4 regions of the Pantoea sp. X-Soil-OKNW-713 genome follow, and region 3 is predicted to be linked to each of the others. Evidence: riboswitches for the same ligand, from Rfam matches in the RefSeq annotation. Region 3 holds a riboswitch; each other region holds the start of a gene.
The links. A riboswitch is a leader RNA that binds a small molecule or an ion and turns the genes downstream of it on or off. The one in region 3 is predicted to bind thiamine pyrophosphate.
Positions count from the first base shown of each region.

Region 1: another riboswitch for thiamine pyrophosphate. It lies ahead of thiB (thiamine ABC transporter substrate binding subunit); the one in region 3 lies ahead of thiM (hydroxyethylthiazole kinase).
Region 2: another riboswitch for thiamine pyrophosphate. It lies ahead of thiC (phosphomethylpyrimidine synthase ThiC); the one in region 3 lies ahead of thiM (hydroxyethylthiazole kinase).
Region 4: another riboswitch for thiamine pyrophosphate. It lies ahead of AC6I8R_RS22870 (FAD-dependent oxidoreductase); the one in region 3 lies ahead of thiM (hydroxyethylthiazole kinase).

Region 1 covers NZ_AP035995.1:789,237-792,444, reverse strand. Annotated here, with positions in the region: gene sgrR (HTH-type transcriptional regulator SgrR) at 1-1,423, shown strand, start outside; TPP riboswitch at 1,459-1,556, shown strand; gene thiB (thiamine ABC transporter substrate binding subunit) at 1,604-2,590, shown strand; gene thiP (thiamine/thiamine pyrophosphate ABC transporter permease ThiP) at 2,566-3,208, shown strand, end outside.
Region 2 covers NZ_AP035995.1:280,162-283,369, reverse strand. Annotated here, with positions in the region: gene nudC (NAD(+) diphosphatase) at 1-501, opposite strand, end outside; gene AC6I8R_RS01275 (Rsd/AlgQ family anti-sigma factor) at 565-1,071, shown strand; TPP riboswitch at 1,160-1,261, shown strand; gene thiC (phosphomethylpyrimidine synthase ThiC) at 1,339-3,208, shown strand, end outside.
Region 3 covers NZ_AP035995.1:2,933,595-2,936,802, forward strand. Annotated here, with positions in the region: gene fbaB (class I fructose-bisphosphate aldolase) at 1-22, opposite strand, end outside; gene thiD (bifunctional hydroxymethylpyrimidine kinase/phosphomethylpyrimidine kinase) at 170-970, opposite strand; gene thiM (hydroxyethylthiazole kinase) at 967-1,752, opposite strand; TPP riboswitch at 1,786-1,882, opposite strand; gene AC6I8R_RS13785 (DNA cytosine methyltransferase) at 2,086-3,208, opposite strand, start outside.
Region 4 covers NZ_AP035996.1:527,462-530,669, forward strand. Annotated here, with positions in the region: gene AC6I8R_RS22860 (thiazole synthase) at 1-425, opposite strand, end outside; gene thiS (sulfur carrier protein ThiS) at 428-625, opposite strand; gene AC6I8R_RS22870 (FAD-dependent oxidoreductase) at 609-1,553, opposite strand; TPP riboswitch at 1,682-1,801, opposite strand; gene AC6I8R_RS22875 (LacI family DNA-binding transcriptional regulator) at 2,033-3,058, opposite strand.

The DNA of each region.
Region 1 (3,208 bases), 2.1 Mb from region 3:
CGCCGAAGATTTGCTGGAGCAGGATCGCATCGAACAACTGGTGCAATTGGTAGGCGACAAAAATCAGGTACGCCAAATGATTGCTTCTCACCTCGGCCGCAGCTTCCGCCAGGGTAAGCATATTCTGCGCGTCCTGTATTATCGCCCGCTTCCCAACCTGCTACCCGGTTCCCCGTTGCGTCGCTCCGAAACCCATTTAGCGCGGCAAATCTTCAGTGGTCTGACACGGATAAATGAGGAAAAGGGGGAAATTGAACCCGATATTGCCCATCACTGGCAACAAACATCGCTGCTGCACTGGCGCTTTTTCCTGCGACCCGCGATTCGTTTTCATCACGGTCGTGAACTGGAGATGGAGGATGTCATCAGCTCGTTGGATCGTCTGCGTACCCAACCGCTGTTCTCCCATATTGCCAAACTTCACTCCCCTGCCCCCTGGACGCTGGATATTCAACTGACTCAACCCGATAACTGGCTACCGTGGTTGCTTGGCAGCGTCAGCGCGATGATCTTGCCGCGCGAATGGCAAACGGTACGCGATTTCGCCCGTCAGCCGATTGGCACCGGCCCCTACAGCGTGGTGCGCAACCAGCAAAGCCAACTTAAAATTGCCGCTTTTGATGACTACTTCGGCTACCGCGCGTTGATTGATGATGTCTCAATCTGGGTATTGCCGGAAATCAGCGACGAACTGGTGTATGCCGGAGTGAAGTTGCAGGGCGAAACCGCGGATGAAAAATCGGAGGAGAGCCGCCTGGAAGAGGGTTGCTATTTTCTGCTGTATGACCAACGTTCAGAGCAGGGACGCGATGCCCATTTCCGCCGCTGGGTCAGCTATCTGTTTAACCCTATCGCCCTGCTGAACAACGCCGGGGTAGGTTATCAACGCTACTGGTTCCCGGCCTATGGCTTGATTCCTCGCTGGCACCACCGCCGCGACTTAACCCCAGTCAGCAAACCACAGCATCTCACCCAACTGACCATCAGCTGGTACAGCCATCATGTTGAGCATGAAGGGATCGCCAATGCGCTGCGCCCACTGCTGGCGCAGCAGGGCGTAGAGTTAATCACCCGTGAACTGAGTTACGAAGCATGGTTTAACGGTGAAGGCGAAAGCGATATCTGGCTCGGCAGTGTCAACTTCACCCTGCCGCTGGATTACTCGCTGTTCGCCCAGTTGTATGAGCTGCCACTGATGCAGCAATGCATCCCGATAGACTGGCAAAGCGCGGCTGAACGCTGGCGCGAAAAAACGCTACCGCTGGCGGAATGGAGCAAGCAACTGGTGGACAGTGACTACCTGCATCCGCTGTTTCATCACTGGTTGCTGCTGGAAGGCCAGCGCAGTATGCGTGGTGTGCGCATGAATACTCTTGGCTGGTTTGACTTTAAATCCGCCTGGTTTGCCCCGCCGGAGCTGTGAACCTTTCGCCCTGAGCCGGAAATGACTAGAATGAGCCGTTCTCAACGGGGTGCCCTGCATTACAGGGGCTGAGAGAGACCCGTCGAACCTGATCCGGTTAATACCGGCGTAGGGATTTGAGATGCCTCGCTGCTCAGATCCTTTGCGACTCAACCTTATCTTCTCCTCAAGGAGCGCAAAGTGCTTAAAAAAGTTCTGCCCGTGCTGCTGCTGATTTCTGCCCCGGCGCTGGCTGCCAAACCGGTACTGACCGTCTACACCTACGACTCATTCTCTGCCGATTGGGGACCCGGTCCGGCAGTAAAAAAAGCCTTTGAAGCCCAGTGCGGCTGTGAGCTGAAATATGTCGCGCTGGAAGATGGCGTGTCGCTGCTCAATCGTGTCCGTATGGAAGGCAAAAACAGCAAAGCGGATATCGTGCTGGGTCTCGATAACAATCTGGTGCAGGCGGCAGAAAAAACCGGCCTGTTTGCCAAAAGCCAGGTGGATACCGGCGCACTCCAACTGCCAGATGGCTGGCACAACGACACCTTTATCCCGTTCGACTATGGCTACTTCGCCTTTGTCTATGACAAAAACAAACTGAAGAACCCGCCCAAAAGTCTGAAAGAGTTGGTAGAAAGTCCTGAAAAATGGCGCGTGATCTATGAAGATCCTCGCACCAGCACCCCCGGACTTGGCCTGCTGCTGTGGATGCAAAAGGTGTATGGCGACAAGGCCCCAGATGCCTGGCAAAAACTGGCGCAAAAAACCGTCACCGTCACCAAAGGCTGGAGCGAAGCCTATGGCCTGTTCCTGAAAGGCGAAGGCGACCTGGTGCTGAGTTACACCACCTCCCCGGCTTATCACATCATTGAAGAGAAGAAAGAAAACTACGCGGCAGCGCCGTTCAGCGAAGGCCACTACATGCAGGTTGAAGTGGCAGCGCAGCTCGCCAGCAGCAAACAACCAAAACTGGCGCAGCAATTTATGCAGTTTATGGTATCCCCGGCCTTCCAGCAGACCATCCCGACCGGCAACTGGATGTATCCGGTGATTAAAAGCGAGTTGCCTGCCGGTTATCAGACGCTAAACGTACCGCAAACGGCGCTGCAATATAGCCCGACTGAGGTTGCCGACCATCGCGACGACTGGATAAGTGCATGGCAACGCGCCGTCAGCCGTTAATTCCCGGCTGGCTGCTGCCCGGCAGTTTCACCGCGCTATTGTTATGCGCGGTGGCGCTGCTGGCGTTTGGTGCGCTGTTGATGTCAGCCCCCATCGGTGACTGGCGCGCCCTGCTCACCGATGACTATCTGCATCACGTACTGGCTTTCTCCTTCTGGCAGGCGTTACTGTCGGCGCTGTGCTCAGTCATCCCCGCGATCCCGCTGGCGCGCGCCCTGTACCGTCGACGTTTTCCCGGACGTAACCTGCTGTTACGCCTGTGCGCCATGACGCTGGTGCTGCCGGTGCTGGTGGCAATATTCGGCCTGCTGAGCGTCTATGGTCGCAGCGGCTGGCTGGCCCAGCTGTGCAGCCTGGTAGGTCTCGATTATCACTTCTCACCCTATGGGTTGCAGGGCATTCTGCTGGCACATGTGTTCTTCAATCTGCCGCTGGCCACGCGCATGCTGTTGCAGTCGCTTGAAAGCATCCCGGGCGAGCAACGTCAGCTGGCGGCGCAGCTCGGCCTGCGCAGTTGGAACCTGTTCCGCTTACTCGAATGGCCGTGGCTACGGCGGCAGATTTTGCCGACCGCCGCGCTGATTTTTATGCTGTGCTTTGCCAGTTTTGCCACCGTGC
Region 2 (3,208 bases), 2.7 Mb from region 3:
GAGAGTTTCTCCCACTTCAACAAAACCGGCCAGTACGGTGTAGACGTTGTTACGATGCTTTGCGTGGTTCGCCAGCAGGATCTCATCTCCGCGCCGAATCGCCACGATGATGCAGGGCGCGATTTGCGGATAATAGCGTTCACGGCAGTGACCGCACAGGCAAGCAAACTCACGTTTGCTCAAATGCATTTCGTGGCCGCAATAGCCGCACCAGCGATGCGAACGAAAGAATTCCGCCAGTTGCACGCCACGCCCGGCAAGCTGGAACAGGCCAACATCTTCGTCGATCAACTGGCGTACTGAGCCCATATTGTCAGAACGTGATTCACGCACCAGCCAGACGTTTTCACCCTGCCATTCGCCAATCACCATGCCGCTGCTGCCCGCCAGATCGAATTGTTCCGCCGTCCCGTGCGGCAGCTCACCCTGTGGCAGCCAAAGTTTTTGTTCATGGCTGACAATCCACCAGCCAGCGTCTACGCTTGAGATCTCACGTTGCATTTAAATCGTCATCCTTAGCGTCTATTCGCAGAATGAACCACTATAACCCACATGGAGCCTTGTATGCTTACTCAGTTAGATGACCTGACCGAGCGTGTAGGCCGCGGTAACGAATTGGTCGATTCATGGCTACACGCGCGTCGTCAGCTACTTGTGACTTACTACCAGTTGGTTGGCATGAAGCCCAAAAAAGATGCGTTGAGTGCCCTGGACGAACAGGCGCTGGATGCCTTTTGTCATAACCTGGTGGATTATCTCTCCGCCGGCCATTTCAGCATTTATGAACATATTATCAGTGAGATGCAAGGTGACAGCCCGATGATCGCCGCCGCGCAAATCTACCCGTCACTGGAAGCCAATACCGAACGGATGATGCAACTGTATGACGGCCATCTGCAACAGGCCATCACCGATGACAACTGCGTCACCTTCCAGCAGGCGCTGTCTGAAGTGGGTGAAGTGCTGGAGTCGCGTTTTACGCTGGAAGATAAGCTGGTGCATCTGGCATGGGACAATCAGCTGGCGCATACGCCGGTAGCGAATGAAAGCATCATCGCCCGCCCTGCTTAGCCGACCGCATTTGTAAAAGACTTGTTATTCGTAAAAAGCCCTTCTATGCTACGAGGGCTTTTTTATTTTACGGTTTAACACCGTAAATATTTTCTTGTCGGAGTGCCCATTTTGGGCTGAGACCGTTAATTCGGGATCCGCGGAACCTGATCAGGTTAGTACCTGCGAAGGGAACAAGAGTAAATATCACAGCCGGTGCGCGCGCCGTTTCTGTTACTCCTTCCGGACTCCGGACAAGCAACTTCCATCATTTACAGGAAACTTGCTATGTCTGTTGTAAAAACTTCTCGTCGTGAACAACGCGCCCAGGCGCAGGAATTTATTGATTCCCTCCAGGGCACTGCCTTCCCCAATTCTAAACGTATCTGGCTCACCGGCAGTCGTGATGATATTCGCGTACCGATGCGTGAGATTCAGCTTAGCCCGACCCTGACCGGCGGCAGTAAAGATAATCCGCAATACGAAGCCAACGAACCGGTGCCGGTGTATGACACGGCCGGGGCTTACGGCGATCCGCATGCGTCGATTGATGTTCATCAGGGGTTGAGCAAACTGCGCGCCAACTGGATCGCGGAACGCGGCGACAGTGAAACCATCGACCAGCTCAGCTCCAGCTATACACAGCAACGCCTGGCAGATGAGGGGCTGGATCACCTGCGTTTTGAACATCTGCCCCAACCGCGACGTGCCAAAGCAGGCCGCCGTGTTACCCAGTTGCATTATGCGCGTCAGGGCGTCATTACCCCGGAAATGGAGTTTATTGCACTACGTGAAAACATGGGGCGCGAACGCATCCGTGGTGAAGTGTTGCTACAACAACATCCTGGTCATAGCTTTGGTGCACATCTGCCGGAAAATATCACCGCCGAGTTCGTGCGTCAGGAAGTCGCCGCAGGGCGAGCCATCATCCCATCCAACATTAACCACCCTGAATCTGAGCCGATGATCATTGGCCGCAATTTTCTGGTCAAAGTGAATGCCAACATCGGCAACTCGGCGGTCAGCTCCTCAATTGAAGAGGAAGTGGAGAAGCTGGTGTGGTCAACACGCTGGGGGGCTGACACGGTGATGGATCTCTCGACCGGCCGTTATATCCATGAAACACGCGAGTGGATTTTGCGTAACAGCCCGGTGCCGATTGGCACCGTACCGATTTATCAGGCACTGGAGAAGGTAAACGGCATCGCGGAAGATCTGAATTGGGAAATCTTCCGCGACACCTTGCTGGAGCAAGCCGAACAAGGCGTTGACTACTTCACCATCCACGCCGGCGTGCTGCTGCGTTATGTGCCGATGACGGCGAAACGTCTGACCGGCATCGTTTCGCGTGGCGGTTCAATTATGGCGAAGTGGTGTTTGTCGCACCATCAGGAGAGTTTCCTGTATCTGCACTTCCGTGAGATTTGCGAAATCTGTGCTGCCTATGATGTTGCTCTGTCGCTGGGTGATGGACTGCGTCCGGGTTCGATTCAGGATGCCAACGATGAAGCGCAGTTTGCCGAGCTACATACGCTGGGTGAGCTGACCAAAATCGCCTGGGAATATGATGTGCAGGTGATGATCGAAGGTCCGGGGCATGTGCCGATGCAGATGATTCGCCGCAATATGACCGAACAACTGGAACATTGTCACGAAGCCCCGTTCTATACCCTCGGCCCACTGACCACCGATATCGCCCCCGGCTACGATCATTTCACTTCTGGCATCGGTGCCGCGATGATTGGCTGGTTCGGCTGTGCGATGCTGTGCTACGTCACCCCGAAAGAACATCTGGGTTTGCCGAATAAGGAAGATGTGAAACAGGGATTGATCACTTATAAAATCGCCGCTCATGCCGCCGATCTGGCGAAGGGCCATCCTGGCGCCCAGATTCGCGATAACGCCATGTCGAAAGCGCGTTTTGAGTTTCGCTGGGAGGACCAGTTCAATCTGGCGCTCGACCCACATACCGCGCGCGCTTATCACGATGAGACACTGCCGCAGGAGTCGGGCAAAGTGGCACATTTTTGTTCCATGTGCGGCCCGAAATTCTGCTCCATGAAAATCACCCAGGAAGTGCGTGACTTTGCCGCCCGTCAGCAGGCGGAAGCCCAGCCGATTGAAATCGGGATGGCGCAGATGTCAGATGCCTTCCGTA
Region 3 (3,208 bases):
ATAACTGAACGATGTCCGTCATACTCACTCCTGATTAATGGCTGGATTGGAACCGGCACCTGCCGATTCGCCCCCAACAGCCTGGACCGGGATCCGCCAGGCTGGCAAATTGCTGACTCCATTTTTCAGACAGATACGCAGGCAAAAAATGGCAATTCGGCGTTACGCCCTACCACCAACGATGAAAATGGTGCACCGGTCCAATGCCTTTTCCGACTTCCAGAGAATCGGCATGCAGTAACGCTTGTTGCAACCAGGCTTTAGCCTCGGAGAGCGTCGCAGCCCAGTCATCATGGCGTGGACGTAGCGCCGCCAACGCAGCTGACAGCGAACAACCGGTGCCGTGGGTGTGGCGAGTATTGACGCGTGGCGCGGTAAAACGCTGACGTCCGTTGCGGGTGATAAGCCAATCCGGGCTCTCCGCATCACTCAGATGTCCTCCCTTCATCAGTACCGCTTCACATCCGAGATCCAGCAATGCATCCCCCTGCATCAGCATCGTCTTCTCATCCTGCGCCACACTGCGGCCAAGCAGCGCCGCGGCTTCTGGCAAATTCGGCGTAATCAACGATACCTGTGGTAACAACAACTCACGCAGGCTGGCGATGGCATCCGGTGATAACAACGCATCGCCACTTTTGGCAATCATAACGGTGTCCAGCACCACGAACGGCAGGCTGGCACGCTTCAGCTTGTCAGCAACAATTTCCACCACCGCCGTTTCCGCCAGCATGCCAATTTTTGCCGTGTCGATACGCACATCATCGAGCACCGAATCCAGCTGCGCTCCGACAAAATCTGGTTCGATACGATAGACCGACTGCACACCACGGGTATTCTGGGCCACCAGCGCGGTAATGACGCTGGTGCCATAGGCACCCAGCGCGGAGAAGGCTTTGAGATCGGCCTGAATTCCCGCACCACCGCTGGGGTCAGTACCGGCAATAGTCAATGCATTAATACGTTTCATGGCGTCACCTCCAGCGTCCACAGCGCATCCAAAAAGGCAGCAACAAAGCTGCCCGGCCCCTGGACCTGGCGTGCCGCCCGTTCACCGGCCAGTGACATGACCCGACAAGCTGCCGCCACATGTTGCAGACGTTCACCCGGCAGGCTGGCAAAAGCCGCCACCACTGCCGACAGCGCACAACCTGTCCCCACTACGCGTGTCATCAGTGGGCTGCCGCCCGGGATGGCAAAGGTATGCTGACCATCGGTGACGTAATCCACTTCGCCGGTTACCGCCACGATGCTGCGGTAATCGTGCGCCAACTGTTGAGCAGCGCTGAGTGCGGCGTCAGCCTGATGCAAACTGTCCACGCCACGCCCGCCCGCCGCCTGGTTCGCCAGGGCAAGGATTTCCGAGGCGTTGCCACGGATGGCTGCCGGTTGCAGGGTCAATAGCTGCTGACAAAATTCGGTGCGAAAGGTTAACGCGCCCACCGCGACCGGGTCGAGCGTCCAGGGCGTGCCGGCACGGTTTGCCGCCTCTACCGCAGCCTGCATGGCGACGCTGCGATCGCGCGTCAGCGTGCCCACGTTGATGAGCAGAGCATCGGCATAACCGCTGAACTGTGCGGCCTCATCAGCGTCGATCACCATGGCAGGTGAGGCGCGCAGTGCCAAAAGGACATTAGCGGTAAAGGTCTGAACCACATCATTGGTCATGCAATGTACCAGCGAAGCATGTTGATGCAGTAACTGAAGCGAGTGCGCGAGTTGCGCGGAGGAAAGAAGGTCAGGTTGTTTCATAAAGCTCCCAACCGGCGATCAAGAAGGCGAATGCGGTCAGGCATCTGACTTCCCTACGCTGGCATTATCCAGATCAGGTGGTACGGGTATTTCTCAGCCTTCACAAGGAAGGGCACCCCGAGTCATTTAAATAGAAATCAACTAATTACGATAAATTCTTCTCATCGATCTCTAATGAGAAATAGTACTGTCAGCAGGAAATCTTGTAAATGAGAAAAGAGACCCTGCTGCGTTATATGTCTCGGTTTGATGCTGACTGTAACCGGAAAATGAGAAAGCCTAATAGCCGCATAACAATCTGAACTAAACGCTATGGAGCCTGGAAACTTAATATCAAAAGTAATCTTTTATTTTTTCGGCAAGCGCTTTACCAAGTAGTGGCGGAACAGCATTACCTATTTGCTTTGTAATTTCAGAACGGTTTCCGAAGAATTTAAAGTCATCATCAAATGATTGTAACCTTGCTCCTTCACGAGGAGTTAAGGCTCGATTAAGAATAGGGTGAATACAGCGATTTGAAGCTGGATGCACAAAATTTACAGTAATAGTTACCGCAGGCTCATCCGGGTCAAGTCTACTGTAACAACTACTAAAACCACTGGTTATCAGTTCCTTGGGGATGCAACTGATATTTTTCCCAGAGTGTTTTATTATCTCCATCATTTTTGGCGAATGTTTTGTCGCACTATGAAGCTCTAATTCTTTAGTACCCTTCCTTCTGTCACGTTGATACTCATTCATGGGGTCATTGGTATAAATCAAACTTGATTCACCTGATTCTATTGGGGGTAAATCACCAATCGCCTCCATAGCAGTTATCGCCAGAGGTAGATTATCAGAGCGAAGTGAAAACATTGTTTTTTCTTTATTTTTGTGACCAATGGTCGCTCCAGAGTAATAAAATTTTGGAGCAGGTAACTCCAATTTACTCCCCCTGGGAGCACCAAGCATAATCAGCCTTTCTCTTTTTTGAGGGACACCATAATGAGCCGAATTCAATATTTTCCATTCGGTATCATAACCCAGAGAATGAAAACATTCTTGCATCTGCTCAATTGTATCGCCGGATTTATGAGTCGCCAAACCTACAACATTTTCCAAAACAAAATACTTAGGTCGGAAAAAATTCACATAAGATGCATACTCTTCGAACAAAGTATTTCTGGGATCATCATCCTCTGAAGAACGAAATGGTCGAATAGAAGAAAACCCCTGGCAAGGCGGGCCTCCTACTAACACATCCAACTCACCTTTTTTTACTCCGGTTATTTCGGATACTTCCTTTTTGGATACCTTCCTGATGTCACCTGCAATAGCATGAGCTTTAGGATGATTAAGCTGGAATGTAGAAACAGATGATTGAAGTAAGTCAATTCCGAAGGACACTTCAAAGTTTGCCTTTTCTAAATTTTCAAACCCCTTGGAAAATCCACCTGTACCACAAAACAAATCGAAA
Region 4 (3,208 bases), on a different replicon from region 3:
TCGCAGCCGGCTTCAAGCAATTTTTCACCGACGATCAAATCTTCAGTGGTGTAGGGGAATACCTGAAAGCCATCGGCGCAAAGGATGCGCGCCGCTTCCACCAGCGCGAAGGGATCAGGTTGTAGCGTGTCGGCATGGCCAATCACCTCCAGCTTGATCCACGGGGTGTTAAACAATTCACGCGCCATCTGCGCCGTGGTCACGGCTTCCTGCACCGTGTGGCACCCGGCAGTGTTCGGCAGCACGCGCACATCCAGTTGCGCAAGAAGTTCACGGAAGGCGGCCCCGGCGGCCCCTTCACGCCGCAGGCTGACGGTAATGATCTCGCTGCCGCCAGCCGCAATCGCCTGCTGCAAAATCGCCGGTGAGGGATAACCTGCGGTACCAAGCAGAAAACGGGATTGCGGTTCAAAGCCATAAAACATCATTAGCCCCCCTGCATCGGTGATAACACTTCGAGCTGACAACCCTCTTCCAGTTGCTGACTGTCGTAACGGGATTTGGGGACAAAAGTACCGTTGTAGGCGGTTGCCACGCAGGCCGCGTCAATCTGCTGCTCACGCAGCAGTTCGGCCAGGGTACCGGCGGCCGTCAGCACCGGGCGACCGTTAAGCTGAATATTCATGAAGTTGTTCCGAAGTTAAACGCTGCATCAGTTGTTCCGCCATCAGCGGAGCCAACAGGAAGCCGTGGCGGTACATCCCGTTAAGGTAAAATGTCCCGTTTTGATAGTGGATTTCCGGCAGATTTGCCGGATACGCCGGACGCAAACCGCTGGCGCTTTCGACAATACGCGCTTCGGCCAACGCCGGGTGGATGGCCCAGGCCGCGCTCAGCAACTCCATCATGGCACGGGCGCTGATCGGGCTGGCATCATGGCTTTCGACCATAGTTGCACCGAGCATAAAATGGCCGCCGCGACGCGGCACCAGATAGCACGGAAAGCGCGGATGCAGCAGACGAATCGGGCGTGAGAAGCGCACCTCATCGCTGTGTAAAATCAACATCTCACCCCGCACCGCCCGCAGGCCTGGCAACGCTGTTGCCGCATGGATGCCCCGGCAGTCAATCACCTGCCCCGACGGCTTCCCGTGGTGAAAAGCCACCCCACGTTGCTGCAACTTTTCACGCATTTCATTCAGTGCCAGGCGAGGATCGAGATGCCCCTCCTGCGCAAAAAACAGACCACGGGCAAAGCGCCCGGCGAGGGCTGGCTCCACGTCTGCCGGATCAATCCATTGATGTTGTTCGGTCATGCGGGCAAAGCGGTTCAGTTCCTGGCTGTCGCGTGGTGGTGCCACCACCAGCGTGCCCTGATGTTCAACGCAACTGACGCGTTGCTGCCACCAGGCTGCGGAGTGCTGTCCCAACTCGATGACGGCGCGTGGTGCGCTTTCCGCTTCACACCAGGGTGCGAGCATACCCCCGGCAAACCAGGAGGCGGGCTGACGCGTGTCATCGCTAATCACTTCAAGCTGTTCACCGCGTTCGGCGAGTAAGGTCGCAACACACAGGCCCGCAACACCGCCACCAAGTACAGACCAGCGGCTCATAGCGGGTATTCCGTAATACAAAGGGGAGAATTCACATCGGCCTCTCAGTTTTCGCACTGAGACCCGGGATACAGGAGGAGGGAAATGACACGCGCAACGGAAAAACGTCCCGATGTCAGACAGCCGCAATGACAGGCTGTCAGTCTTCCTACGCCAGTATCAACTGGGTCAGGTTCAAAGGGTCGCTAAGCCGCGCACTGCGCTTTTAGCCTCTCAGTCTCTTGAGCGAGACTCCCCCGACGCGTCTATTTGTATTGCAGCCGCCAGGCTACGTCAAGTGTAAGCCCGGCAACAAAGCCTAACCTTTAAAAATTCCCTGTTTCAGGTTCATCCATTTTTCTCCATGATTTGCGCGTATTCTCGTCCCCTCATCCTGAAATCCGGCAGGTAAATTATGTGTGCTGATTCAATCATTTCAGCCATTCTGGTGTGTGTATTCGGCGTGATCATTTTGTGGGTGGTGTTCTGCCCCTGAGCCGTCAGGCAAAATAAGAGTAGCGATGCCAGGTGAGCAGCGGAATTTTGCTGTCACTGAACGACTGACCGCTGCCCGGCTGTTGCAACAGGGCGAGGCACAGGTCGATCTCCCGACGAATATCATGGCCGAGCACCAAATCCAGGGTGCCGTTCTCCAGCAGCAGTCGGCTCGCTTCACTCAATTCATGGCCGATAAATATCACCTGATCCTGTACGCCAAAATCGGTTAACGCGCGCGCCACCCCTTCGTTACCGCCTGCGGTGTTGTAGATCCCTGCCAACGGGTTCCCCCGCTCCAGCCATTTTTTTACGCTGAGATACGCGGTTTCCGCTTCGTCGTTAATGTTGACGCGATCACGAATGGTTAACCAGGGGAATGCCTCGCGCAACACGCGGCGAAAGCCAATCTCACGCTCCTCCTGGGTACGATAGGTCGAACTACAAATCAGCAGAATATTGCCCGATTGCTGTGCGGGCAGCATACGGCCCATAAACCAGCCCGCAGTGGCTCCGGCAGCGACCTGATCGATACCCACATAGGCGCTGCGCCGCGAATTGGGCAGATCGCTGGTCAGACAAATGACCGGGACTCCATCATCAATCGCCGCTTTAACCGCACGATTTATTTTTACCTCATCGCGACACACCAGGATGATGCCGCTACTTGTGGCGGCTCGCCGGGTAATCAGTTGGCTGAAGCGTTCGGCATTGAATTGCACGTTCGGCACGCTATCGAGGCTGAAATGGAGCTGGGGATAATCATTGATAGCAGCGCGTACCTGTTGCTCCACCTGATGGAGAAAACTGGAACCGGATTCGCAAATAATCGCAATGCGCGTTCTGTTAGCACTCGGGTTGCCGGTAGCTGCGTTCAATCCCAGCCGCTGCATCGCGTCTGCCACTTTTTTGCGCGTCACTTCCCTTACGCCTTCGCGACCATTCAGCACCCGGTCAACGGTGGCGGGACTGACGGCAGCTTCCTGCGCGATTTGTTTGATCGACGGCGATTTCCAGTGATGTTGCTTCATGGCATGTCCTGATGTCATCTACCTCACAGGCAATCAGTATCCGTACATCCTGACAAAAAGCAAAATCAATCAAATGCATGAAATACAACGAATTATTCACATTTGATGTTAGTTACATCAAAAAAGCCTGTGATCTACCTCATCAATTCA